One region of the Bifidobacterium sp. LH_419 genome, then DNA from elsewhere that is predicted to be linked to it. Evidence: riboswitches for the same ligand, from Rfam matches in the RefSeq annotation. Region 1 holds a riboswitch; the other holds the start of a gene.

Region 1 (21,932 bases):
TTCCGTGCGATGCGCGACGGACACTACGATCCGGTCGGCCTGGTCAAGGGGTGGGCCATCGAACGCGCGTTCACGCGCTTCCTGCGCCCGCTGCTCGACTCCGGGCGCGCCGAGGCGGCCGCGCTCGGCGGCGGAGGCGACATGCAGCTGGGCGTCGCCTCCGACAGCGATTACGTCTGGGGCGTCGGCATCGAGGATCCGCGCGACGCCGGCATGCTCGCCGGCACCGTGCGTCTCGCCGACGGGGCGGTCGCGACCAGCGGCACGTCGAAACGCGGCGAACACATCGACCGGACGGCCGACGACCTCATCCAGGCCACCGTCATCGGCACGCATCTGACCGACGCGGACATGTGGGCCACCACCGCCATCGCCGCCGGACGCGAGCGGTTCGCCGATCTCGTCGCCGGGGAATCCGATTCGCTGTTCTCCGCATTGCTCATCGACCGGGACGGGGCCAAGCACACCGTCACGCCGCATCCCGCATCGGCGGCGTGACGGCGACCGCGACGCCGCTTCATCCCAACCACAATCACCGCTACCTAGCGAACCCGCATATCGAAAGGACATCGCAACCATGCTGCGACGCATCACCACATCCACCGCCCTCGCCTGGGTGGTGGCGCTGTTCGTCATCCCGCTGCCGTTCCTCGCCGCGCTGAGAGCCGGAATGCCCGCGTTCTTCGCGGACATGTCCGCCGGCATCGGCATCGGCGTCGTCGCGTACGTGTGGATGCTCACCGCCGTCTACCTGGCCGGACGGCCGCGTTGGGTGGACCGCACGGTGGGTCTTCCCCACATGTATATGATCCACGGCGTGCTGAGCCTGTTGGCCATCGCGCTCGCGTTCCTGCACGCCAACCTGCTGCCCGCAGAAGGCCTGACCAAACTGTTCGGAGGCGCCGGCCTCTACCTGTTCATCTTCCTCGCCGTCTACTCGTTGGTGTTCATGGCCGGATGGCTGTCGGCCCGCGTGCGGTGGGTGGCCTCGCTCAAGCGCGCCTTGGAACGGGTGTTCCGTCATGAGTCGAGCGTGTGGATCCACCGTCTCAACCTCGTGGCCGTGGCGCTCATCTTCCTGCACGTGCAGTCCATCGCGTTCGTGCGCGACGATCTGCCGTTCATCATCCTGTTCGATGCCGCCACCGTGGCCGTGTTCGTCTGGTACGTGGTCTCCAAAATCCGCCAGCGCGCCGGTGCCGTCGCCGCCCGTGTGGCCGACGTGCGTCAGGTCGCGCCGGGCGTCACCGAGCTCACCCTCGACGTGCCCGCCAAGGACGCCCGATGGGAGCCCGGCGATTTCACGTTCATCCGCTTCCCCGAGACGAAGGGCATGCGTGAATACCATCCGTTCTCGATGATCAACACGGCCGTCGGCGCGCAGACGGGTTCCGGACTGGTGCCCATGCGCTTCGACATCCGCGCCGACGGCGATTTCACGCGCCGCATCGCCACGTTGCCCGTGGGCACGCCGGCGCTCGTGCAGCCGAGCTACGGCCGCTACCGTCGCTTCATCGACGAACATGCGGACGGCGCGCCGTTGGTCATGCTCGGTGGCGGCATCGGCGTGACGCCGCTGCTGTCGCTCATCGAGGCGTATGCGCCGACCGGCAGAAGCGTGACCCTGCTCTACGGCGCGCGCGGCGAACAGGACCTCGTGCATGCGGACGACCTGCGCGCGATGGACCACGACCACGCCAACGTGCACGTCACCCTGCGCGCCGGCGGCCGTTTCGAGGAGAAGGACGTCGCCGACGCCATGCGTCCGGGCGCGCTCTACCTCATCGCCGGCCCCTACGGGATGCTCAGGGCGTGGCGTGCGTTCCTGCTCAAGCGGGGCGTCAACGCCGACGACATCTACTACGAGCCGTTCGCGATGTGATTGCGATTGAGGCCGGGCATCGGTTCCCGTCGGCCGGTTCCCGTCAGGCCGGTTCCCGTCGGGCCGGTTCCGTCAGACGGAACCGTCAGGCCAGCACGGACAGCGCGGCGAGCGCGGCCAGATAGAGGACGAGCACGGCGGCGAACGCCACGTCGCGTGCGGCGACCCGCATCACGCGCCAGTGCGTGCGGCGGGCGCCCTCCTCATAGCAGCGGGCATCCAACGCAAGCGAGAGGTTGTCCGCGTGACGCAGCGCGCCGGCGAAGATCGGAACGATGATCGCCGTCATCGCCCTCACCCGCTGCGGGAGCGTCCCCGTCTCGATCGAACCGCCGCGCGCCGCCTGCGCGTCCGCCACGGCCTGCGCCTCCACGGCCAGCGTGGGGATGAACCGCAGGGCGAGGCTCAGCACGAGTGCGATCTCCTGCGTGTGCACGCCGAGCCGGTGCAACGGTGAGAGAAGCGAGGCGAACGCGTCGGTGATCGCGGTGGGGGTGGTCGTCGCGAGGAACACCGCGCCCAGGATGATGACGAGCGCGAAACGGCACGTGTACAGCACGGCCGTGGCCACGCCGTCGTCCGTCACGGGGATGGGACCCAACGTGAACAGCGTGTCGCCGGTGCGCACGAAGAACATGTTGAGCAGCCCCATCACCGTGAACAGGCCGAGGAACATCCTCACCGAGCCGAGTAGCCGTGCTGGTCTGATGCGTGCGGCCGTGGCCACGCCGGCGGTGAACGCCGCGCCGAGCAGCAGCTGCCATGCGTTCCCGATCGCGAACGCGGAGAACATGGCGACGAGGAACGCCACCATCTTGACGCGCGGGTCGAGACGGGCCATGGGGGAGGACTTGGCGGCGGTCCGGGCGCCGGCGCGTGGAACATCCCGTGAAACGTATTGTGAAACGCCTTGTGAAACGTCCTGTGGCGCATCCGCGCCCGCGGGGATGCCGAGCGCGTCGTGCGTTGTACCGGCATCGGACGCCGACAACGCCGCCATATCGACGATGCGGTCGGCCATGCGACGGGCCTCCTGATGGCTGTGGGTGACGACGAGGATGGTCACGCCCTGCGTCTTGAGCTCGTCGACGAGCCGGTAGATGCGTTCGCGCGCGTCCGCGTCAAGACCCGCGGTCGGCTCGTCCATGACCAGCAGCTTCGGCCTGCACGCGATGACGCCGGCGATGGCGGCGAGCCGCTGCTGTCCACCCGACAGATCGAACGGGGAACGGTCGGCGAGACCGTCCAGACGTGCGACCCGCAGCGCCCAATCCACGCGCTCGTCGATTTCGGTCCGCGGCAGCCGCTGATTCGTGGGGCCGTACGCCACGTCGTCACGCACCGTATCGGCGAACAGCTGGCGTTCCGGATGCTGCATGACGAGCCCCACCGTGCGGCGCAGCGCGGCGAGGTCGCGCCGTTTCGCCTCCTCGACGCGGATGCCGTCCACGATGATCGAACCGGAATCCGGCTTGGCGAGCGCGCACACGAGCCGCAGCAGCGTCGACTTGCCGGAACCGTTCGCGCCCATCAGCGCCACCGTCTCGCCACGGCGGATCCTAAGCGACACGTCGTCGAGGATTGGCCCGCCGCCGGCGTAGGCGTAGGAGACGTGGGAGACGGACAGCATGATGTCGGTGGCGTGGGAGTGCGTCGCCTGTCGCGGGACCACCCCCGCCCGTTTCGCGGGATCCCCCGCCGGCGGGAACGAAGGATGCGCGTCGTCGTCCGCCATCCGACCATGTTCGAGCCGCACGACGCGACCCGCCCGCGCGATCTCGTCCGGATGGTGCGTCACGTGGACGATGGTCGTGCCGGCGGCGTGCAGCTCGTCGAGCACGTCCATCACCTCGCGTCGTGCCAGCGGGTCGAGCATGGCGGTCGGCTCGTCGAGCACGAGCAGGCGTGGGCGCATGGCGAGCATGCCGGCGATGGCGGCGCGCTGCTGCTGGCCGCCGCTCATGCGGATCGGGTTCGCGCGGCGCATGTCGTCCAGCCGCACGGCGTGCAATGATTCGGCGATGCGCTCGCCGATGCCGCCACGCCCGTTGCCGTCGTCGCCGTCGCGCGGTATGCCGAGATTCTCCGGTCCGAACGCCACATCGTCCTCGAGCACGGTGGTGACGAGCTGGTCCTCCGGATTCTGGAACACGGCGCCGATGCCCCGACGGGCCGCACGATAGGCGTCCGCGTCGGGACCGGCGTCGGAGAAGACGGTATGTCCGAGCAGGATCACGGTGCCTGCGTCAGGCGCGGCGAGACCGGCGACGAGACGGGCGAGCGTCGATTTGCCCGATCCGTTCGCGCCGGTGAGCGCCATGTAGTCGCCTTCCCGTACGGTCAGGGAGGCGTCGTCGAGCGCCCAGGTGGCGCCGCCGTCGTAGCTGAAGCGGATGTGGTCGAGTTCGGCGAGGTTCACGGTCGTCGGTTACTTGTCGAGCAGCTTGGTGATCGGCTTGTAGATGAGGAACGTGACGACCGCATGGATTGCGAACTTGAGCACGTTGAACGGCAGCAGGATCGGCACGATCATGGCGGCGACCTGCGCGACGGTCATGTGCGCGTAGATCGGCGTGATGACGAGGTTGCCGAGGATGGCCGCGGCGAGCGCGACGACCGCGCCCACGACGATGCCGATGATCGCGCCCTTGCGCGTGCGGTCGCGACGGTAGATGACGGACGCGGGCAGCGACAGCGCGAGCGCGACGAGAATCGCCATGAGCGCACCCCACGGATCGGTGAACGCGTGCGGCAGGAAGCCGAGCACGGAGACGATGGCCGCGGCGGCCGGACCGAACGCGAAACCGGCGATGAGGCTCACGATGCCGGACGGATCGTACTTCAGATACGGGGCCGCCGGGAAGATCGGCAGTTCGATGAAGCTGGTGACGATCGCCAACGCGACGAACAGCGCGTAGACGGCGATGCGGCGGGTGGACCAGCGGCCGGAATCCGCGACGCCCGTGGCGTGCGTGCCGGTGGCGTGGTCGACCGTCTTGGACTGGAAATGATTATCAGAAGATACGCTCATGCCGAGCTCTCCGTTTCTCCCATCCGGACTATGACCGTTGGCTCCGGATTCGCACCGGATCGGCCGCTTTCGCGGTTCGCGGGCTTCCCGACGCCTCCCGTTGTGAATCCCGGGGGCCGGGTTACCGCCAGTAAGGAATCGCACCTTCCCTGAAACTGACAAGACACTGTATACGCGTGACCGTGGATTTCGCGCAAATCCCGTTTCACTGTGCGGAAAACCCGTCGCATGCGAAGCGGCCCTCCGCATGACGCGCGTGTCGATGCGGAGGGCCGTTGATACGGTCGTTTGGCGGTGATTCCGGGCGGGAGCCTACTTGTGCAGGAACAGGCCGCCGTCGCCCCACGCCCACCGGCCCTGGCCGGCACCGATCTGGAAGTGCAGCTTCGCGATGCCCAGATCGTTGAGCGCCCAATGCCCGTCGCCCGCGGCCGGATCGATGTGCGCGGCCGCCGTATCGTCGTCGGCATCGTAGGTGAACGTGACCGGCTGGCGGTTCATCGCGCTCGGCGCCTTCATCGCCGCCTCGACGCCCGCCTTGAACCATGCCGGCGCCGCCTCGCGCGCCTCGTCGGACATGCCGGCGGTGAACTCCTCATACGACTTCGTGGGACGATGCGTGCGCTGGAACTCGACGAGCTCCTCATACGACTTCGCCAGGCGCTCCACATGATGCTCCGGGTGGCCGATCACCACGGCGAGGTACAGCTCCTCGCCGTTGCGGATATGGCAATGCCTCGCCGCCTCCGCGCGGTCCCAGCTGCCCGCCACCCACAGGGTGCCCAGGCCCCTCAAGGTCGCGGCGAGCACGGCGCGCTCCGCGTAGAAGCCGGCGCGCTCCTTGGCCTCGGCGTCGTTCTTCGGGCCGACGATGGCCAGATAGTTCGCCGCGTTCCTGAGATGTCCGGAGGCGTTCGCCTCCGCGAACACCTCCGGGTGGTTGCGCACCAGCTGGAGATGCAGGTCTCCGAGGAGATTCAACGGCGCGAGGGTCATGTCGAGCTGACGGGCCGTGTCGTCGTCGATCGGTTCGTCGTCGTAGGAGCGGATGGCGGTGCGGATGTTCACCGCATCGATCAGTTGCGTGTGTTCTGCCATGCCTCCCATTATGGCACCGCATTATGGCACCGCACGATGCGGCGACGGTGCAAACGTGTGCGCGACATGCGGGCGTTCGTCCGCTGTTTGGGATGCGAGGGCGGTACGATGCAGGTAACGGTTAGGAAATCCAATACAAGGAGGAGAATCGACGATGATTGAAACCGCGCAGGCGTTCGGCATCGATATCGGCGGCTCCGGCATCAAGGCCGCACCCGTCAACCTGGAGAAGGGCGAATTCGCCGAACCCCGACTCAAGATCCTCACCCCCGAGGTGTCCACTCCGGACGCGGTCGCCAAGATCGTGCGCCAGCAGCTCGACCACTTCGAAGTGCCCGAATCCGCTCCGGTCGGCATCGCGTTCCCGGCACCGATCAAGCCGGGCAAGCCGCTCGACTTCATGGCCAACCTCGACCAGTCGTGGGTCGGCGTCGACGTGACCGCAGTGTTCTCCGAGGCCGCCGGCCGCCCCGTCACCGTCGTCAACGATGCGGACGCCGCGGGCCTCGCCGAACAGCAGTTCGGCGCCGCCAAGGGCAAGGACGGCCTCGTCATCGCCACGACGCTCGGCACCGGCATCGGCACCGCGCTCATCATCGACGGCGTGCTCGTGCCCAACACCGAGCTCGGCCACCTCATTCTCTCCGACAAGCACCCGGACGCGGAGAAGTACGCGGCCAGCTCCATCCGCGAGCAGGAGGACCTCGGCTACAAGAAGTGGGCGAAGCGCCTCACCAAGTACTACGGTCTGCTGGAGAAGTACTTCAACCCGGATCTGTTCGTCGTCGGCGGCGGCGTGAGCCGCAAGGCGGACAAGTTCCTGCCGTTCATCGAGATCAAGACCCCGATCGTGCCCGCCGCGCTGCGCAACGAGGCCGGCATCGTCGGCGCCGCTTACTACGCGAGCACCAAGCAGCACTGAGTCCGATCGCCGTCTTCCGAAGACGGCATGGGGCCGCCCGGATCCGTTCCGGACGGCCCTTTTCGTCGCCCGCGCTACAGTGGAGGCATGACCGTTCGATTCTCCTCCCGCGTGGACATCTCCGCGCCCAACCCGATTGCCGCCGCCGAAGCCGAGGCACGCGCGCAGGGCGTGACGCTCGGCAAGCTCAACGATTCCAACCCGACCAGGCACGGGCTCGCCCCGGCCGAGGTACCGGGGGAGTATACGGCGGAGCCGCGCGGGCCGCGTGCGGCGAGGGAGTCGCTGGCCCGCTTCCTCGGAAGCGGGAACCACCCCCAGTCCGCTTCGCGGACAGCCCCCGCCGGCGGGGGCCAAGAAGAAGGGGACATCGACCCGGATTCGCTGTACCTGCTGAGCTCCACGTCGCAGGCGTATTCGTGGCTCATCAAACTGCTGTGCGACGCCGGTGACGCGGTGCTCGCCCCGAAGCCCGGCTATCCGCTCATCGAATCGATCGCGCGCCTCGAATGCGTCGACACGATCGAATACCAACTCCAGTTCGACGGCTCCTGGTACATCGACACCGCCGCCATCGAGGAGCTGCTCTACTCGCAGGAGGGCGACCGCATCCGCGCGCTCGTCCTCATCAACCCGAACAATCCGACCGGCTCCTACGTGAAACCGGAAGAGCGCGCCACGCTCGTGCGCCTGTGCCGGGAACGCGGCATCGCCATCATCGCCGACGAGGTGTTCTACGACTACGCGCTGGAGCCGTTCGACGGCAACGCGCGGCTCGCGGGGGAGCCCGGCGCGCTCACGTTCGCGCTCGACGGCTTCTCCAAGATGCTCGCCGCGCCGCACGCCAAAGTCGGCTGGATCCGCGTCTCCGGGCCGGAGGACGACGTGCGCGAGGCGCAGCGCCGACTCGACGTCATCGCCGACGACTATCTGCCGATGAGCGACATCATCGCCGACCGGCTGCCCGAACTGCTGTCGGTCGCGCCGCACCAGACGGCGCGCGTGCGCGACCGTGTGCGCGCCAACCTCGCCACCCTGCACGCGCTGCTCGCACGCGACGAGCACGGACTCGTCGACGTGCTGCGCGCGGAGGGCGGCTGGAACGTGCTGCTGCGCGTACCGGCCGTCATCGACGAGAACGAGCTCGTACTCAGACTCATCGGGACCAGGCGTCTCACCGGACAACCCGGCTACTTCTTCGACATGACGACGAACGGCTATCTCGCGCTGTCGCTGCTGCCCGAGGCGGACGAGTTCCGCGCGAACGTGACGGCCGTGCTCGACACGGTCGCCGCGATGCTCGACCTCGGCTGACGGCGAACGTGACGGCGGCGACGGCTATCCCGATGACGGCGGACCGGTCTCACGCCGCCGACTTCGCCGCCTCGTAGCGTTTGCGAATCAGATCCATGTAGAAGGCGACGGCGTCGGCCGGGGAGCCGTCGAAGACCACGTGCTGCGCGTCGAGCACGAGCGTGCGGTCGATCGCGTATTCGGGGCGGACGATCATGTCCGTGTCATGCGTGGCGACGATCACCTGCTTGTCGTAGGTGAACAACGCCTCGGCCACATGGCGCGTGCCGATCTCGTCCAATCCCTTCGACGGCTCGTCCGCGACGATCGCCGCCGGGTCGAACGCGAGCGCCGCCGCGATGGCGAGCAGATGGCGCTTCTCCGAATCGAGCTCCGCCGCCTTCGCCTTGCGCAGGCGCTGCAGGCCGAAATGCGCGAACAGGTTGCCGATGCGCGCCGCGCGCTCCGCGTCCGCGATCTTGTGCTTCTTCAACGATTCGTCCACCGCCTGCGTGATGTCCTGCGCACGGTAGAACACGTTCGGAATCTCCTCGCGGCGCACCTTGCCCACCCATTCGTCGACCGTCCTGAGATCCTTCTTCGACGAGGTGTCGAGCGTGGCGGCGGCCGGATCGGTCCGGTCGCCGCCGGTGATCGTGACCGTGCCGGCGGACGGCTTGAGCGAGCCGTCAAGCAGGCCGAGCAGCGTGGATTTGCCGGAGCCGTTGAGGCCGATGATCGCGACGCGCTTCTCGCCGATCGTCAGGTCCGTGGGGTTCAGGCCCACGTGGCCGTCATCGTAGACGTGACCGGCGCCGGAGAGCGTGAAGGTGAGCGACGCCGGCTTCGCGGCGGGTCTGCGGGAAAAGAAAAAGCCCATGCCGCCTACTGTAGTAAGTGGCATGGGCCGATGCGCCTTGAGGGGTCGCGTGGTGCACCCCCTCAGTCCGCTGCGCGGACAGCTCCCCCTAAAAGGGGGAGCATCCCACTGTTGCGCCCCCTTTTAGGGGGAGCTGGCGGCCGGAGGCCGACTGAGGGGGCCGGAGCTGGGGTGGATCGGGCCGTCAGGCGAAGTAGAAGCCCTTGAAATCGTAGTGGTAGACGCGGTAGATGTAGCCGGTGGACAGGGCCATCTTGTACTGCGCCTGCAGGTTGCCGGCGTCGTCGTACACGCCGAGCACGCCCTGCATGCCCGTGTCCACCAGGTTGATGGAATCGGTGATCTCCTGCGAGGAGCTCACGTACGGGGAGTACGGCACGTCGAACGACTGTACCTCGGTGTACGTGCCGGCCTTCTCGTCCACTAGGTACTTGCGGAACTGGGAGCGGGAGTCCGGGTCCTTCGAGCTCTGCGCGGTGGAGATGCCCTTGATCGTCGTCCAGTCGAAGTCGGGGCGGGTCATCGCGTAGCCGAAGTTGTTGTCGAACATGTAGATGTAGTACTGGCCGTCGGGCAGCGACGGGTCCTCCTCGTAGGTGATCGAGTGCTGGCCGCCCGTGTCGCCGAAGTCGCCCATCTTGGTGAGGAACGACTTCTTGTAGGAGGTGCCGTCCCACACGGTCGGCTCGCCGATCATCCAGTCGAGCTTCGGCGTGCCCTCCACGTCGTCCACCTTGATGATGGTGGGGTCTCGCGCGCGGAGAACAGCGCGGAGCCGTCGGGCAGCAGCTGGATTGTGTTGAAATGGATCCAGTCCCAGCGGTTCGTGGCGGTCGGGTCGGATTCGTCGATGCCGGAATGGTCGGTGGACGCCTTGTAGTCGGGGAACATGTCGCCGAAGTCGATGAGCTGGGTCACCTTGCCGGTCGTCGTGTCCACCTTGATGACCTGGTCCTGGACCGCGTGGTCGGAACGGGTCAGATCGGTGGCGAGGGACACGATGTTGCCGTCCGAATCGAGCGCGTAGTCGTGGTGGAGGATGAACCGGTCGCCCAAGTCGATGATCTTCTCCAGCTTGCCGAGACGGTTCATGCCGACGAAGTGCTTCGTCGAGGCGGAGAACCACATGAGGCCATTGTCGTCGAACAGGAGACGGTGCGAACGGTAGTAGAGCACCGGCACCTCGCCGCGCAGCACGCCGTTCACGTCGTAGTAGTACATGAAGTCCTGGTCGTTGGAGTCGTTGCCGAGAATCGCGTACAGGCCGTTGCCGAGCGCCTGCGTGGCCTCGCTCGTCGGCTCGACCGGCTGTTCGAGCCGCACCTCCTCCTCGCCGAGGATCTTCGCGCCCTTGTGCGTGATCTGCTTGGTGGCGACGGTCGCGCCGGACGAGTCCTTCAACGTGAGCGTGATCGTGTTCTTCACGTTCGGGATGAGGCCGAGCACGAGGAACTCGTGCGTCGTCGCGTAGTCGTCGCCCTGTTCGGCGGTGGCGGAGAAGTCCGGGTATCCGGCCGCGCTCACCGTGTAGGAGACGCTGGTCTTCTGGTCCGTCGTGAAGTAGACGTACAGGGACGTGGTGTTCGTGCCGTACGGGTTCTCCTCGACGAACGGGTCGTCGAGCGTGGCGGCCGACTTGTCGCGCGCCACGGCGAGGTTCTCGTCGGCCATCTTCTGGTAGTCGGCGGTGTAGATGTTCTCGATGCGCGCGTTGAGTCGTTCGACGCGATGCTCCTTGATCGCCGCGTCGACGTTGTCCTGCGTGACGAGGCACAGGCCGCATGCGACGGCGAGTGTGACGGCTGCCGCCACGATCTTCAATACGAGATTGCTGTTTGCTGTTCGCTTCATTGTGATGATTCCGGCTTTCTGGCTGCGGACGCTATTGCACACTGACCCACTCAGTATTATGCCCGCGCCCTTGGAATTCTTGGGGTTCCACTGGGATTTGCCTGAAAGTCGAAGGTCCGGCGCCGCCTCCGATGGGAGGGGAGGGAGGACCGCGTCAGAGCGTGAACCAGGTCATCACGTCGTGGAAGAGACCCGGGCTCGTGCCGATCATCTGATCCTGCCTGCCGGGCGTGAACAGGCACAGCACGTTGACCAGCACCGTGGCGGCGAGCACAGCGAGCACGACGACCCGCACGATCCTCGTCCCGGTGGAGGCCGGCGCGGAGCCGTCGCCGGCGCCGTTCACCGCCCGCAGCAGGCCGGGCAACGCCGCCAACGCGAACAGCCATCCGAAATCGCCCATATAGCGCCATCCCAGGCCGGCGCTCGACGCGTCGAACACGGTGATGAACAGGGCGAGCACCGCCGCGGTCGCCATCACCGGCATGAGGGGGGAGAGGTGGGGGCACCGCATGAGGAACGGCAGCGCGAACACGGCGAGCAGCAGCGGGCACAGCACGAACAGGCCGCCGACCATCGGCTCCGCGAACGCCCATTCGCCGAGCGGCGCGGGGGAGAGCGCCACGAACGGGAAATCACGCACGATCCTGAGCGGCAGGGCCAGATAGTAGCCGACCATCGCGGGGATGTCGGCGATCGGCTGCCGGAACGTCGTCATGTCCGTCACCGTGAACTGGTAGTCGTTGCCGAATTCGAGGAACGAACCGAAACGGGCGTGGTTGTAGGCGGCGAGCGGCAGCAACGGGACCGCCGCCGCGGCGAGCACCACGAGCGGGGCGCGCAGCGCGTGCCTCACGCGCACGCGGCGCGCTTTGAGATTCGCGGCCATCGCGCGGATCTGCGGCCAGAACAGGGGGAAGCCGAGCATCGCGGCCAGACAGAACGTGGGGCGGCAGCCGAAGTTCACGGCGATGAGACACGCGCCGAGCCCCAGCCGGGGCAGCGACAGCTCCGGCGCGCCGTCCATGCGCCACCGGTCGGCGGGATTCAACGGACGTTTCACGGTCGAAGCGCCCACCCATAGCCACAATCCCGCGGCGGTGAACGCGAGTGAGGCCGCGAACGGCACCGAATAGAAGTTCGTACGGTAGGCGAGATACGGGAAGTCGGCGGCCAACGGCACGAACAGCAGCATCATCGACGTGGCCGCGAGCGACGTGCGCGGCGCGAGACGGGCGATCAGACGGATCGTGAGCAGCCAGACGAACACCAGCGCGACGAACATGAGCAGGTGGACGGCCGCCGCGCTTGACAGCATGCGGCCGGTCAGCGCACGGTAGGGGGCGAACAGGACCGCCGCCGGAACCACGCCGAAATACGAATACCAGTGGCCGTCGTAATACGCGTAATCCCAATAGATCGGACTGACGCCCCCGGCGAGCAGACGCGAACGCGTCGCCACGTCGTACGGGTCCGGGGCGGCGGCGAGCGCCTCCGGCACGATGAGATCGAGCGAGACATGGCCGTTAAGGAGCGCGTCGGCGAGATGGCCGTACTGGTCGATGTCGTACGTGTAGCCGCCGGGCTGGTGGAACGACAACGGCGTCGCGTAACGCATCTGCCAGATCACGTTCACGGCGGTGCATACGGCGAACGGGGCGACCAGACCGGCGAACGCGAGACGCTGCGCGCGGCTCGACGGGTCGAGCGCGATCCGCCACAGCCGTGAGCCGGGACGCCACAGCGCGACCGCCAGCAGCGCGGCCAGCATGAGCGCCACACGCGCGGGGCTGAACGAGAACGGGATGCGCACGTTCGCGCGGATCGCCTCGATCGGGATGACCGAGCCCTTCGCCTCCTGGACCCATACGCGCATCACGCCGGAGCCGGGCGCCTTGAGGAACAGCGAACGCGGCGAGGCGGGCGACACCGACACCGACCGCGTCGCCGTCGCGTCGCCGTTTTCGGCGTCGTCGCCCGCGGACGAACCCGAGACGAACGAGGCGCGCAGATGGATGACGCGAAGCGCGTCCTGCTTCGGCTCCAACGCGTCCACGCGCGCATAGTCCGACGAGCCGTCCGCCTTCACCTCGAGCCAGGCCGCCGTCGGATCGGTGACGCGCAGGAGCCCCGTGTCCGTGCGTTCGAGCCCCGGTCCCATCGTGTTCTCGTAGGAGGCGGAATCGGTGCTCGCCCCGAGCGTGCGCCAGAACGGCAGATTGAACCCCACGCATTCGACGGCGAGCACGACGAGTACGGCGGCGATCACGGCGACGGCCGCGCGGCGGCGCGAACCCTTGGCGAACGGATGGGGAAGATGAGGCACGCGACCATTCTATAGGCAGTTATTCTCAGGGCTTCACGACCGGCTCCATGTCGGGTTGCGTTGGAACAATGTGAGGCATGTCAGTACGCAAGTCACACCACCACGAAAGCCCCTCGGAACCATGGAAGGCCGCGATGGGGCGGGTACGTGGGCTTGCCAGGCGCCTGACGCGTTCGGGCCGGGGGATGCTCGAATCCGCGGACCCGTTCGGCGCGACCATCGACAAGGCGGCGCAGGAGGCGGCCGCCGCGGGATTCCTGCGTGAATCGTCCGGGACCCGCACCGAAATGGACGTGGCGCAGGAGCTCGCCAGCCATTCGCGCCGTCTCGGCCCGCTCGTCAAACGTCGCCAACTCGACTTCGACGACGTGCCCGGCCGGCTCACGCTCGGCTGGGCGCAGCTGCCGTCGAAGGCCGGCCTCGGCGGCAACGGCGCGGGCGCGGGCTTCTCGCTCGGCGTGTTCGCCGACCGCGACCACTTCTCGCAGATCGCCTACGCGGACGGCAAGGGACGCGTGTATGTCGGCACCGAGATCGGCATGGACGTCCAGGGCATGGAGCCGCGGTTCATGCTCACCCGCGAACCGCGGCGCGACCGGGTCGGCGGCGGCATCGTCGGCCGCGACGACACGGGACGTCTGACCTGGCTCGCCTCATGGCGGCGCGACGGCCGGGACGGCACCTACACGCTCGAGCAGATGCGCTACCCGCTGCGCCGCGACATGCGCGAAGGCCTTGAATTCCGCGACGCCGTCGCCATCGCGTTCTTCGCCGCCTACATGCTGCCCCAGATGCGCGGCATGCTCGTCGGCTTCGGCGCGGGCAACATCTTCCGCCGGCTCAACCGCGAGGCGCCGATGGGCGCGATCCGCCGGTCCGTGCGCGACATGCTCGAAGTGCGCGCGCACGGCATGCGCGTCTCCGGTCTCGAGGACCATTTCGCCGAACTCATGCACGAGGCCGGCGCGCTCGACGAGGCGCCCGGACTCGAGGCCGTGCACGGCGCGGAACCGCTGCACCTGTACACGTCCAGCTACTCCGGCTCCTACTTCTTCACCTGGGATTCGTCCCTGTCACTCGCGCCGGCGCTGCGCGCGCTCGCCATCGAAGGCAATCTCAACCGGTTCGCCTCGGTGAGCGCGTGGCTGGAACGCAACGCGCGCCTCGGCCTGGAACCCACCGAGGAGACGGTGACGCGCGCCCAGGCGGCCACCATCGACCTGAAACTGCTCGACGATCCGGCGCTGATCGCGCTCGGCACCGACGACGCCGACGGCGACGACGACACGGCGGCCGGCGCGCGCAACGCGGTCGACGGCGCGGCCGCGGGACGCGACGCGCGGATGGACCGCGAAGCCGACCACAACGCGATGACCTCGCTGGTGCGCGAGGCGCACCGCATCGCCCGCCACATCGGCGAGCAGGCGGGCGAACACGGCGACACCGGATCGGAATGGGTGTACCGGCAGAGCATGGCGCTGCTCGTGCGCCGCCTGCGCCTGCCCTACCGCTTCGACGTGGAGATCCGCTCGAACCTCGCGGCCGGACAGGTGGCGGTCGGATTCACCACGGCGGGCGTGTCGATGATGCCCGCCACCCGCTACGACGAGGCCGACCACCGCTGGGTGTCGCTGAGCGAGAGCGAACGCGCCGAGATGAGCGCCGCCTACAACCTGCGCGTCGGCCTGATCATGGCGGCGATGAGCTTCGCCGCGAGCGACAAGGTGCGCGAGGTGTCGCTGCACGTCGACTCGCTCGGACTGGAGGAGGCCGTCTCCGAACAGGATTCCGCCATCGAGGCGATGATGAGCGAGGCGCTGGGGGCGTTCGAACGCATGCACACCGGCGGCATGGGCGCGGTGCGCGGCAAGGCCGAGCCGAAGGACGGCGACTTCCACGGCGATCCGACGCACACGCCGGTGCATCCGGTCTCCGACGCGGCGCAGCCGGGCGCGGACGTCCAGGCGCCGTCCGGCGACGCGGGGGAGGAGACGGACGGCGACGACAGCATCGAACGCCGGTTCGAGGACCTCATGCAGGGCGTCGACATCGACGAGACCGCGTTCGCGATGCCCGGCGACGGCAGGGACGACGGTCGGAACGGCGACGCGTTCGGCATCGCCGCGACGGACGGTGACGCCGGCGACGCGGCTGCCGCGGGCGTCGCGGGCGACGATGCGGATCCGGATGATGACGACGATCCGATGAGCGTGCTCAAGCGCAATCCGACCGTGCGCAACCTCGCCACCGTCACGTTCACGCGCGACGCGTTCCTTGCCCGCATCGGCGAGGACGCGCTCGACCATCCGATGGACACGTACCGCATGTTCGACGCGGTGATGGACGTGGACGGCGACGGCGCGCTCAAACCCGTCGACGCCGGCTTCGACCTGCGCGACCAGCGGTTCGCGCCCGCCGGCGCGCAGGAGCAGCCCGAATCCTCCGAACACCGGTTCACACCCGCCGCGGCGCGCGTGCTCGGCACGCCGGACGCGGTCGGACTGTCGATCCAACGCGTCGACCTCCTGCAGCGCGCCGAATCCGACTTCCACCGTCTCGCCTCCGACGAGACGACGCCCTCCGTCGCGAAGGCGAAGGAGGCGATGCGCATCGTCGACATGATCGGCGACCCGGAGCTTTCCGAACAGGCGCCGAACATCACCAGCGCGCTCATCGACGGGCGCGACACGCCTCCCGTCACGATGGCCATGGCCGACGAGCTCGACCGGGAGCGGCTCAAGGCGCGCGACCTGCTGTTCGGCGGACAGGTGGACCAGGCGTTCGAAACCGCGGAATCGGCGATCGGCCGGCTCGACGCGCTCTACGCGAAGGGCGACGGCGTGCCCCGCTACTTCAACTCGTATGCGGAGCGCGTGATCTACAACCGGCTGTTCGCCACGCCGGGGGAGCGCACCGTGCTCATCCCCGACAACCTGTTCTACGCGCACATGGAGCTTGCCGACGTGCTCGCCCAGATCAAGGGTGCGAAGGCGTCGCTCAAACACCTCAACATGATGGTCTCCTACGCGCCCGCCTACCCGCTCACGCATCTGAAGCTCGCCGTGCAGCTGGCGCGCAGCGAGGATTGGGATTCGGCGCGCGCCGCATGCCTCAACGCGCTCAACGTGGCGCTCGACCGCGACGACGCCGCGTTCGCCTACTACCGTCTCGCCTACGCGGAATGGATGCAAGACCGCTTCGACACGGCCGTGGCCGCCTACCTGATGAGCGACCACATCGCACCCGGTCAGATCGGCTCTCTGGAAAGCGAACTGCAGGAGCTCGTCGCCCGCGCCGACTCGCAGTGCATCCGCGTGCCGGAAAGCGTGGAGGACGCGGCGCGCGTGCTCGCCGACCACGATCTGCCCGTCTGGCCGCACACCGAGGTGGCCGGCATCGTGCGCGACGCGGCGCGCATCACCGTGGACGAGGGCCTGTTCGTGCCCGCGCGCACGTTGTCCGTCGCCGCCGCCCGCATGAACGACGACGAGAACAACGGCATCGACGTGGTGCAGGCCCAGTTCATCCGTTCGCTCAACAACTGAGCGAACGGGTCACGCGGCTGAGCGAACGAATCACGCGGCCATCAGCCGCTCGGCCAGCGCCTTGAACTCGGGGCCGACGCCGTCCGTCCTCAACGCGCCGTCCGCGTCCAGTACGGCCGGGCGGCCCGCCTCGCCGGTCTCGCGCAGCTCCGGTTCGAGCGGCAGCTGCGCCATCAGCGGCACGTCGTAGCCGAGCGCCTCGGTCAGCTGCTCGCTCACGCGCTCGCCGCCGCCATGGCCGAAGATCTCCAGCTTCTCGCCCTTGTGCTCGTAGAAGCTCATGTTCTCCACGACGCCGCGCACCTTCATCGGCACCTGCAGCGCGACGAGACCCGAGCGCACGGCCACGTCGGACGCGCTCGGCTGCGGCGTGGTCACGACCACGAGCTCCGCGTTGGGCAGCGCCTGCGCCACCGAGATCGCCATGTCGCCGGTGCCGGGGGCGAGGTCGAGCAGCAGCACGTCCGGTTCGCCCCACCACACGTCGGACAGGAACTGTTCGAGCGAACGCTGCAGGCGCGGCCCGCGCCACAGGATCGCGCGGTCCGCGCCGGCGAACATGCCGATCGAGATGAGCTTGACGCCCCACGCGGTGACGGGCATCAGCATGCCGTTCAGGTTCGTGGGCTGCGTATGCACGCCGAACAGGCGCGGCAGGGAGAAGCCGTAGATGTCCGCGTCGATGGCGGCCGTGTCGTAGCCGAGCGCGGCGAACGTGGCGGCCAGGTTCGCGGTGACCGACGATTTGCCGACACCCCCCTTGCCGGAGGCGATCGCGAAGATGCGGGTCTTGACGCCCGGCTTGTTGAACGGGTTCTGCTTGCGTTCCGCCTTGAGTCCGGCGACGAGGTCGTCGAGCTTGTCGCGGCTCATCGAACCAACCTCGATATGCGGGGTGAGGTCCGCGTCCGGATAGGAGGCGACCGCGCCGTTGATCTGGTTCGTGATGGTCTCGCTCAGCGGGCAGCCAGGCACGGTGAGTTCGACGTGCACGGTCACGTCGTAGGCGTCTCGTGCGTCGGCCGCGGTGCCGTCGTCGTTCCGTGCGGCGGCGGGCGTCGCGTCGATCGCCGCGATCATGCCCAGGTCCGTGACCGAACGCCCCAGCTCCGGATCGATGACCTTGCTCAGCCTCTCGTAGATCGCCGCCTCGATGTGCCTGCTGTCCGTCAACGCGTCCTCCTCTTGTCGCCGTATCGTCGTTATGCCGCACACCAGCGTAGCGTGCGGCCCCACGGCATGCCAGATATATCATGGAATGTACACACGGGAGAAAGGAAGCCGGCGATGATTATCCTGCAAGTGGCTGCACTCGAACTGGTGTTCGTCGCCGCCGGCGTGTTCCTTCTGTGGAAGCCGGAACTGCTGTGGCGTCTGGAGCATCTGCTGGACGTCAAAGGTGGCGAGCCCACCGATTTCGCCTTGGCGTGGATCCGGCTGTCCGGTGTGGCGCTACTGGTGATCGCCATCGTCCTGCCGTTCCTCATGCTCGCCGTGGCGTGAGCTTCCGGCCTACTCGATATCTGCGGGTTCCTCGATTTCCGTGGCTCGGACCTCGCCGGTCTCCAGCAGGATGTGGAACTGGGCCTCGTCGAGCATGGGGATGCCGAGCTCCTCGGCCTTCGTGGCCTTGGAGCCAGCGTTCGCGCCGACGACCACGTAATCGGTCTTCTTGCTGACGGACCCGGCCGCCTTGCCGCCGCGTTCGAGAATCGCCTCCTTCGCGGAGTCACGCGAATAGCCTTCCAACGAACCGGTGACGACCACCGTCTTGCCTGCGAGCGTCTGCGGCAGCGTGCTCTTCTCGGCGGCCGCGACGCCCACGCCGGCGGCACGCCACGCGCGCAGCGTCTCGCCGCGCCAGTCACCGGGCTCCTTCGCGGCAGTGAACCAGTGCACCACCGATTCGGCAATCTCCGGGCCCACGCCGTCGATCTGCGTGAGCTCGTCGACGCTCGCCTCTTCGATCGCGTCGAGCGAGCCGAGCGACGAGGCGATGAGCCGCGCGGTCGGCGGACCGAGCCGGCGGATCGACAATGCCACCAGCACACGCCACAGGTCGGCGTGACGCGCCTTGTCCATCTCGTCGAACATCTTGCGCGTGTTCTCCGCCGGGCGGACGACTACCGGCACGTCGGTCTCGCCGGCACGCGTCTTTTTATGCTCGACACGCACGACGACCGCGTCGGCCGGCACGTCGTAGTCCGGGTAGGCGGTCACGGTCACGTCGTCGGCGGTCGTCGTCGCGCCGGCGCGCGCCGCCAGCTGCTTGGCGGTGAGCTTTTTCGCCGGCGCGGGGGCCGTCCAGAACGCGGGCACCTGATGCCACAGTCCGGAACCGCCCACGCGCTTGCGGGTCCTCTTCTTGCGCCCGTTCGCGCCGACGGTCTCGTGGATCTCGATGATTGGCGCCTCACGCCACACGCGCACGTCGCGCAGGTCGGCGGCGGTCAGCGCGAACAGTCCGGCCTCGCTAGACAGCACCGGTGTCTGGCGTTGGGGCAGTTCCAGTCCCTCGACCGGCTCGTACGGTTCCGGCTCCTCGCCGGGCTTGACGAGGATTTCGGTGATGTTCGGCGCGTAGGTCGCGACCGAATCGGGGCGGTTCTCCTCCGGGTTCGTGAGCGCGATCGCCGACTGGTCGCCCAGATGCTCGATGTCGAACGCCTTGCGCGAGGCGAGCGAGATCACGCGTTCGGTCAGCTGCGCCGGGCAGCTTTCCACGTTCGGGCAGCGGATATCCTTGTCGCCCTCCTTGGCGGGCGCGAGCTTCGCGCCGCACGAGGGGCAATGCTCCGGCATGACGAACTCGCGCAGTTCGCCTTCACGCCCCTTGCGGCGTTCCAGCACGGGCCCGACGAGTTCCGGAATCACGTCGCCCGCCTTGCGCACGACGACCGTGTCGCCGATGAGCACGTTCTTGCGCTTCACCTCGGACGGGTTGTGCAGCGTGGTGCGGGCGACCGTCGAACCGGCCACGTACACGGGCTTGAGGATCGCGACCGGGGTGACGCGGCCGGTGCGGCCCACCTGCACGGTGATGTCGAGCAGTTCGGTGTTGACCTCCTCCGGCGGGTACTTGTACGCGATGGCCCAGCGCGGCGCGCGCGAGGTCGCGCCCAGCGTGCGCTGCAATGCGAGGTCGTCGACCTTGACGACGATGCCGTCGAGCGCGTGTTCGATGTCGCCGCGGTGTTCGCCGTAGTAGTCGATCATCGCGAGGATCTCGCTGAACGACGTGACGGTGCGGTTGTGCGGCGAGACCGGCACGCCCCACTTCTCGTAGAGGGCGTACGCCTCCGACTGGTCGTCGACCTGGTCGTGCTTCCCGGCGGCGTTCGCGCCCCAGCGCAGCGTGCCGAGGCCGTGCGCATAGAAGCTCAGACGACGGGTGGCGGTGATGCGCGGGTCCTTCTGGCGCAGCGAGCCGGCGGCCGCGTTGCGCGGGTTCGCGAACGGTGCGCGGCCCGCGTCCTCCTGCTCGCGGTTGAGCTCGTGGAAGTCGTCCCAGCGCATGAACACCTCGCCGCGGATCTCCACGAATTCGGGGATGTCGTCCTTCTCGCCGCCTAGGTTCGCGGGGATGGAGCCGATGGTGCGCACGTTCAGGGTGATGTCCTCGCCGGTCACGCCGTCGCCTCGCGTGAGCCCCTGTTCCAGCACGCCGTTGCGGTAGATGAGGTTCAATGCGAGGCCGTCGATCTTCACCTCGCAGCTCATCGGCAGCTTTTTGCCCTCCGGCCAGTCGAGGTCGCGGATGACCGAGTCGTACCAGTCCCTGAGCTCCTCGATGGAGAACACGTCGTCGAGGCTCATCATGCGGCTCGGATGGCGTACGGACGTGAAATCGTTCGAGAACGTGCCGCCCACCCGGTGCGTGGGGCTCTGCGGGTTGTCGAGCGCGGGGAACGCGGCCTCCAATCGTTGCAGGCAGCGCAGTCGCGCGTCATAGGCGGCATCGGAGGAAACCGGCGCGTCGTCGATGTAGTAGGCGATCTGGTCGGATTCCACCCACGCGGCGACGCGCGCCCACAGGCGCGCCGCGTTCTCCGCGTTCAGCGTGTTGACGTCGAGATGGTCGAGACGGGTCGCGTCCGCGTCAGTGGGGGTCAGGGCGGCGATCCACGCCTCGCTTCCGGGCGTGAGATGCGTAATGCCCTCGTCGGCGACGATGGTCGGCGTCGTGTCGCCGGATGCGCCGTCGCCGGCCGTCATCGCGTCGAAATCCCATGAAAGCTGCTCGTCCGTCATATCCCCGCCTTGGCCGTGTCCGATGGTTTCCGCATCGATTCTACCCGGACGCGGAAGGGACCGGTGGGGATGTGCCGGACGGGTCAGGCCTCCTTCGTGCTGAGGAGCAGCAGGATGCCGGCGACCATATTGAGGAAGATCAGGTCGCAGACGGCGAAGGCGGTGGTGTTGGCCTTGGTGCCCTTGTAGACGCCCCAGCTGTGGACGGTCATGGGAATCTCCCAGGCGAGCGGGATGATCAGCCAGCCCGTGAGGATGGTGGTGACGAGGTTGAGCACGAAGGCGACCAGACGCATGGTCCGGTCGGAATCGGTCATCGCATAGCCATAGCCATAGCCGTAGCCGTATCCGTATCCGTAGGCGGGCTGGCCGTACTGGGGCTGGGCGTACGGGGATTGGCTGTATTGGGGCTGCCCGTAGGTGGAGGCGTACCCATAGTTCGGTGTCTGCTGCCGGGCCTCATATCCGGGGTTTGGCTGGTACGGCTGTTGCGCGCCGTACTCCGGTTGTGATGGCGTCTCCTGGCCGTAGGGCGTCTGCGGCTGCTGGTCGTCGTTGGTCATCATATGGTCCTTTCGAGGGTGTCGACGGATGATCGGTCGCGGTTCAGTGCTGGGCGCGCCAGATATCCGGTTCGACGTAGATCTCCCATTCATACCACGGCAGGGCGGTGCGGATGCTCGTCTCGATCTTGTCGACGGTCTGTACGTCGTAGTCGCGGTCGAACTTGTCGGTCTCGACCTTGATGCACAGCAGCACCGCGTCCTCGTCCATGTGGATGGCCTGCATGTTGATGAGCCGGTTCACGCCTTGCGTGCCCTCGACCGCCTCGACCAGCATCTCGCGGGTACGC
Region 2 (6,870 bases), on a different contig from region 1:
AACGTTTGCATCGAACCGGTTCGATACCTGCGGCGATTGCGCTCGCGAATCATCGTCCAACACGCCGGAATCCGAAACTCCCCCTTGCGCAGGTCACGATGGCGCGCTATTCTGAAACCGGTTTCAAACGGAGCCGAGAAAAAACAAGCAAAGCCACCAAGGGGCTTTGACCAACGAAAGGAATTATCATGTCGTTCAAGGATTCCATGATTCGCGGTCTCGCCATGTACGGTGCCAACGCGATGGCCCAGCACTCCATGGGCAACACCAAGGTCCTCTCCGACCTCGTCGAGTCCAACAAGCTCGGCCGCTGAACAAGCGCATAACGCATAAGACTTCGCGGCGCACGTCATCGCAAACAAGACAACAGGAAACGGGCGTCGCACACCGAAAATTGCAAACGTGGTCATCGGCCCAACGCCATGACCGAACCTGAAAGGAAAACATTATGTCGTTCAAGGATTCCATGATTCGCGGTCTCGCCATGTACGGTGCCAGCACGATGGCCCAGAACACCATGGGCAACACCAAGGTCCTCTCCGACATCGTCAACGACGCGCAGAAGATCGCCCGCTGAAACTGACTTGTCGGCTCGTGTCTGAGCCGACCGCTGTGTGAGAGAGAAGAGAAGACGGGGTTCCGGAATCATCCGGAACCCCGTCTTTCATATGCGTGGGCACCGACGCACATGGCGACGGATCAGCGCGGCACTGCGAAAACCGCTCACGGTGCGGTGACGACGCACGCGGCGTGAGCGTTACCGACGTAACATCCTCGTGAATTCCACATATTGACTCTTGACAAAACGCGTGTCCCGATTAAGGACTTGAATGGAATCATGACCGAAATGCGATCCGCAAAACTCATGTCCGGCCGCGTCTTCGCAGGCGCGCGCGCCCTCTACCGTGCCGCAGGCGTCAGCGGCGACGATATGGGCAAGAAGCCCATCATCGCCATCGCCAACTCCTTCGACGAGTTCCTCCCCGGCCACGTCCACCTCAACAAGGTCGGCCGCATCGTCTCCGAGGCCATCAAGGAGGCGGGCGGCATCCCGCGCGAGTTCAACACGATGGCCGTCGACGACGGCATCGCGATGGGCCACACCGGCATGCTCTATTCCCTGCCCTCCCGCGACATCATCGCGGACACCGTCGAATACCAGTGCAACGCGCACTGCGCCGACGCCCTGATCTGCATCCCGAACTGCGACAAGGTCGTCCCCGGCATGCTGATGGCCGCCCTGCGCCTCAACATCCCGACCGTGTTCGTCTCCGGCGGCCCGATGGAGGCCGGCACCACCGTCCTCGCCGACGGCACCGTGAAGAAGAACACCGACCTCATCTCCGTGATGTACGCCTCCGCCGACGACAACGTCTCCGAGGAGGACCTGCTCAACTACGAGAAGACCGTCTGCCCGACCTGCGGCTCCTGCGCCGGCATGTTCACCGCCAATTCGATGAACTGCCTGACCGAGGCCATCGGCCTCGCCCTGCCCGGCAACGGCACGATCCTCGCCTCCCACGGCTTCCGCAAGGAGCTGTTCCGCAAGGCGGCCCGCCAGGTCGTCAAGATCGCGAACCAGTACTACAAGGATTCCGACGACTCCGTGCTGCCGCGCTCCATCGCCACCAAGCACGCGTTCGAGAACGCGATGACGATGGACGTCGCGATGGGCGGCTCCACCAACACCGTGCTGCACATCCTCGCGATGGCCCAGTCCGCGGACGTGGACTTCACGCTCGACGACATCGAGCGCATCTCGCACACCGTGCCGTGCATCTGCAAGGCCGCCCCGTCCGGCAAGTGGGAGATTTCCGACGTGCACCGCGCCGGCGGCATCTGCGGCATCCTCGGCGAGCTCGACCGTGCCGGCAAGCTGCGCAAGGACGTCCATTCGATCGACTATCCGTCGCTCGAGGCCAAGCTCGACGACTGGGACATCATGCGCGACACCTGCACCGAGGAGGCCAAGACCCTCTACCACGCGGCGCCGGGCCACATCATCTCCCCCGAACCGTGGACGCACGAGACGCTGTTCGACTCGCTCGACACCGACCGCGAGCACGGCGCGATCCACGACATCGACCACCCGGAGATCCACGAGGGCGGCCTCGCCGTGCTGCGCGGCAACCTCGCCCCCGACGGCTGCGTCGTCAAGACCGCCGGCGTGCCGCAGGAGATTTGGAAGTTCCGCGGACCGGCACTCGTCGTCGAGTCCCAGGAGGAGGCCATCAAGGTCATCCTCGACGATACCCTCAAGCCCGGCATGGCGCTGGTCATCCGCTACGAGGGCCCGAAGGGCGGCCCGGGCATGCAGGAGATGCTGTACCCGACCTCCTTCGTCAAGGGCAAGGGCATCGGCAAGCAGGTCGCCATGCTCACCGACGGCCGCTACTCCGGCGGCTCCTCGGGTCTGGCCATCGGCCACATGGCCCCGGAGGCCGCGAACAAGGGCCCGGTGGCGCTCATCAAGAACGGCGACATCATCGACATCGACATCGAGGCCCGTTCCGTGAACGTCGAACTGACCGACGAGCAGCTGGCGGAACGCCGCCGCGAGCTCGAGGCCGGCGACGGCTACGTGGCGCACCGCGACCGCAAGGTCTCGCAGGCGCTCAAGGCCTATGCCGCGTTCGCCCGCTCCGCCGACAAGGGCGCGACGCGCGACCCGGAGCTCATCAACAAGCTCTCCGGCCTCGCCTGATCGGGACCCGTCGCGGCAAAGGCCGACGTCCACTACATGGGACGTCGGCCTTTGCCGTCTACGCCCCGTCCCCTATACTGTCGAATCGACAATTCAATACGCATCTTCAGGGCAGGGTGAAATTCCCGATCGGCGGTTCAGTCCGCGAGCATCGATCGATTGCGATCAGCAGTCGCGATGCCGAACCGGTGAGATTCCGGTACCGACAGTCATAGTCTGGATGAAAGAAGCTGCGGCGGCGTGGACCATCGGCCCGCGCATGCGACCGCATACCGTCGCATGCGCGCATCGGGCGATGCGCATCATGCAGCCCATCTCGAACACCCTGGATTTCGAACGGAATCCAGGGTGCTCGCGTTTCAGGGCCGCGAAACATGGCGCGTCTCGCCCGATGCCCGGGCAGCCGGAACCAAACCGGCACACGGCCCCACCGCCATCATGAAGCACCCTGGACATGCCCTATCGCAAGGAAAGGGGATTTTCATGGACGATAGGGACCTCATGTCCGTGGCATTGCGCCACGCACAACTCGGAGCGGGCAAGGTCAACCCGAATCCGATGGTGGGAGCGGTCATTGCGCGCGACGGCGCGATCATCGCCACCGGACATCACGACCATTTCGGCGGATGGCACGCCGAACGCGCCGCGCTCGAAGCGGCGAAACGCGACGGCGTCGACGTGCGCGGCGCCACGATCTACGTCACGCTGGAACCCTGCTGCCACACGGGCAAGCAGCCGCCGTGCACGCAGGCGCTCATCGACGCCGGAATCGCCCGCGTGGTGGTCGGCTCCCCCGACCCGAACCCGCTTGTCGCCGGCAAAGGCGTGCGCCGGCTCGAGGACGCGGGTATCGAGGTCACGCAGGGTGTGCTGCGCGAGGAATGCGACGCGCTCAACGAAATCTTCCTGCACTACATCACCACGCGCACGCCGTTCGTCATGCTCAAATACGCGATGACGCTCGACGGCCGCATCGCCACCGCATCGGGCCTGTCGCGCTGGATCACCGGCGAGGCCGCGCGCCGCCGCGTGCACGAGGACCGCGGCCGGTTCGCCTCGATCATGGTGGGCGTGGGCACGGTCGTCGCCGACGACCCGCAGCTCACCTGCCGCATCGACGGCGGTCACGATCCGATCCGCGTGATATGCGACACCGATTTGCGCACGCCTCGCGACGCGGCGGTCGTCGCCACCGCGCGCGAGACGCCCACGATCATCGCCACCTGCTCGACCGACGAGCCTCGCGCGCAGGCCTACCGCGACGCGGGATGCGAGATCCTCCACGTGCCGGCCGACGCCGACGGGCACGCCTCCGTCGCCGCCACCGTCGAAACGCTCGGCGGGCGCGGCGTCGACAGCATGATGATCGAGGGCGGCGGCGAACTCGCCTGGTCCGCGCTGCGCGACCAGGTCGTGACCAAAGTGAGCGCCTACGTCGCGCCGAAACTGTTCGGCGGCCGCACCGCGCCCGGCCCGGTGGGCGGCGCGGGCGTCGGCGCGCCGGATGACGCCTTCCTCCTCACGCACCGCACCGTCGCCGCGGTGGGCGACGACATCGTCATCGAAGGAGGCGTCGACTATGTTCACCGGAATCGTTGAGGACCTCGGCACGGTCGTCGGATTGGAGAACGGCGCCGACTTCGCACGACTGTCCGTCGACTCGCCGACGGTGGTGACCGATCGCACGGCGATCGGCGAAAGCATCGCCGTCAACGGCGTGTGCCTGACCGTCACGTCCGTGCGCGGCACGACGTTCACCGCCGACGTGATGCACGAGACGCTGCGACGCTCCTCCCTCGGCTCGCTCCGCCGCGGCGACCATGTGGACGTGGAACGCGCGATGCCCGCCGACGGACGGTTCTCCGGGCACATCGTCTCCGGGCACATCGACGGCACCGGCGTGATCACGTCAATCACGCGCGACGGCATCGCCGTCGTCTATACGATCCGCGCGCCGTATGCGCTCATGCGGTTCATCGCCGAGAAGGGATCGATCGCCGTCGAGGGGATCAGCCTGACGGTGACGCACGCCGGACGCGACACGTTCGGCGTGTCGATCATCCCGCACACCGCCGCGCACACGGTGCTGGACGAACGGCGCATCGGCGACGTGGTCAACCTCGAAACCGACCCAATCGCGAAATACACGGCGCGACTGCTGGAGATGCCGGCGGACGGCGGCACGGACGGCGTGACGGCCGGGACGGCCGGAGACGCCGGAACGGGCGCGATCACGGCGGACTTCCTCGCCGCGCACGGATTCTGACAACGACAAGACATCATCGAGAACGGAAACGACGGAAATGACGGAACAGACGCAATACACGGAACACACGCAACATACGAACCCGGACGACCCGGTGGCGCGCGCCATCCGGGACATCGCGGCCGGTCGCATCGTCGTCGTGGCGGACGACGAAAGCCGCGAGAACGAAGGTGACCTCATCTGCGCGGCCCGCCACGCGACACCAAGCAACATCGCGTTCATGGCCACGCACGGCAGGGGCCTGATCTGCACGCCGATGAGCCCGGAGCTCGCGACGCGGCTCGACCTGCCGCCGATGTGCACGGCGAACACGGACAGCCACCACACGGCGTTCACCGTGTCGATCGACCACGTGACCACCTCCACCGGCATCAGCGCGCGCGACCGCTCGCTCACCGCGTTGGCATGCGTCGACCCGGACACGCGGCCGCAGGACTTCCGACGCCCCGGGCACATGTTCCCGCTCGTCGCACGCCCCGGCGGCGTGCTGGAACGCAACGGGCACACGGAGGCGACCGTCGACCTGGCGCGATTGGCCGGACTCGAGCCGTGCGGACTGTGCTGCGAGATGATGAAGGCCGACGGCACGATGATGCGGCGCGACGACCTCAAGCGCTTCGCCGCCGAGCACGGACTGGCCTACATCACCATCGCGCAGCTGCAGGACTACCGCCGCACGCACGCGTTCCCGCACACGGTGCGCCGCGTGGCGCGCGTGAACCTGCCCACCGAATACGGGCGGTTCACGATGGTCGGCTACGAGTCGGACGACGGCGGCGAGCACGTGGCGCTGGTGATGGGCGACGACATCGTCTCCGGCGAACCCGTCCTGTGCCGCATCCACTCGCAGTGCCTGACCGGCGACGTGTTCGGCTCGCAGCGCTGCGACTGCGGGCCGCAGCTGCGCGAGGCGATGCGGCGCGTCGCCGAGGCGGGACGCGGCGTCATCCTGTACCTGAGCCAGGAGGGACGGGGCATCGGGCTGCTCAACAAGCTGCGCGCCTACGAGCTGCAGGAGCGCGGGTTCGACACGCTCGACGCGAACCTGGAACTCGGATTCCCCGCCGACGCGCGCGAATACGAGACCGCGGCGGCCATGCTGCGCGACCTCGGCGTCGCGTCGGTCGACCTGATGACCAACAACCCGGACAAGATCGGCCAGCTGGAGCAGGCGGGGATCGCCATCGCCTCGCGCGTGCCGATCGTCATCCCCGCGAACGCGTACGACGCGAACTACCTGTCCACCAAGGAACACCGGATGGGGCACCTGCTGGGAGCCCTGTCGGGCATGACGAATCTGTCCACCACGACGAACATGGCGACCACGACAAACCTGTCCACCATGACAAAGGAGAACTGAAATGACCGTATTCGAAGGACAACTGGTAGCCGGCGCCGCTTCCGCCGCCGGTGACGATTCCGCCGCCAAGCCGATCCGCATCGGCATCGTGGCGGCGAGGTTCAACGAGTTCATCACCTCGAAGCTGCTGTCCGGCGCGCAGGACGGCCTGCGCCGCCACGGCGTGGCCGACGAGGACGTGGACGTGGCGTGGGTGCCCGGATCGTTCGAGATTCCGATCGCGGCCAAGCGCATGGTGTCCACCGGACGCTACGACGCGGTGATCTGCCTCGGCGCGATCATCCGCGGCAGCACCTCCCACTACGACCTCGTGTGCAACGAGACCGCAAAGGGCATCGCCCAGGTGTCGCTGAACTCGGACGTGCCCGTGCTGTTCGGCGTGATCACCACCGAGAACATCGAGCAGGCCATCGAACGCGCCGGCACGAAGGCCGGCAACAAGGGCTTCGACTGCGCGCTCGGCGCCATCGAGATGGTCAACGTGCTGCGCGCCATCAGCGCCGGGGAGTAGACGCGGGGCGACTGTGCGGTCGGCTGGCC

The links. A riboswitch is a leader RNA that binds a small molecule or an ion and turns the genes downstream of it on or off. The one in region 1 is predicted to bind FMN.
Region 2: another riboswitch for FMN. It lies ahead of ribD (bifunctional diaminohydroxyphosphoribosylaminopyrimidine deaminase/5-amino-6-(5-phosphoribosylamino)uracil reductase RibD); the one in region 1 lies ahead of AC1AYX_RS02665 (ECF transporter S component).

The regions. Positions count from the first base shown of each region.
Region 1 covers NZ_JBKEVG010000002.1:12,564-34,495, forward strand. Annotated here, with positions in the region: gene AC1AYX_RS02650 (FAD:protein FMN transferase) at 1-498, shown strand, start outside; gene AC1AYX_RS02655 (ferric reductase-like transmembrane domain-containing protein) at 578-1,882, shown strand; gene AC1AYX_RS02660 (energy-coupling factor transporter ATPase) at 1,968-4,301, opposite strand; gene AC1AYX_RS02665 (ECF transporter S component) at 4,311-4,913, opposite strand; FMN riboswitch at 4,921-5,074, opposite strand; gene AC1AYX_RS02670 (nitroreductase family protein) at 5,226-6,011, opposite strand; gene ppgK (polyphosphate--glucose phosphotransferase) at 6,166-6,933, shown strand; gene AC1AYX_RS02680 (pyridoxal phosphate-dependent aminotransferase) at 7,021-8,247, shown strand; gene AC1AYX_RS02685 (ATP-binding cassette domain-containing protein) at 8,297-9,106, opposite strand; partial or broken gene AC1AYX_RS02690 (aryl-sulfate sulfotransferase) at 9,291-10,957, opposite strand; gene AC1AYX_RS02695 (hypothetical protein) at 11,112-13,283, opposite strand; gene AC1AYX_RS02700 (tetratricopeptide repeat protein) at 13,418-16,828, shown strand; gene AC1AYX_RS02705 (Mrp/NBP35 family ATP-binding protein) at 16,859-18,001, opposite strand; gene AC1AYX_RS02710 (DUF6199 family natural product biosynthesis protein) at 18,116-18,331, shown strand; gene ligA (NAD-dependent DNA ligase LigA) at 18,341-21,079, opposite strand; gene AC1AYX_RS02720 (hypothetical protein) at 21,163-21,645, opposite strand; gene AC1AYX_RS02725 (cation diffusion facilitator family transporter) at 21,686-21,932, opposite strand, start outside.
Region 2 covers NZ_JBKEVG010000006.1:129,903-136,772, reverse strand. Annotated here, with positions in the region: gene AC1AYX_RS05825 (hypothetical protein) at 189-314, shown strand; gene AC1AYX_RS05820 (hypothetical protein) at 449-577, shown strand; gene ilvD (dihydroxy-acid dehydratase) at 839-2,704, shown strand; FMN riboswitch at 2,803-2,940, shown strand; gene ribD (bifunctional diaminohydroxyphosphoribosylaminopyrimidine deaminase/5-amino-6-(5-phosphoribosylamino)uracil reductase RibD) at 3,188-4,303, shown strand; gene AC1AYX_RS05805 (riboflavin synthase) at 4,284-4,970, shown strand; gene AC1AYX_RS05800 (bifunctional 3,4-dihydroxy-2-butanone-4-phosphate synthase/GTP cyclohydrolase II) at 5,008-6,330, shown strand; gene ribH (6,7-dimethyl-8-ribityllumazine synthase) at 6,332-6,841, shown strand.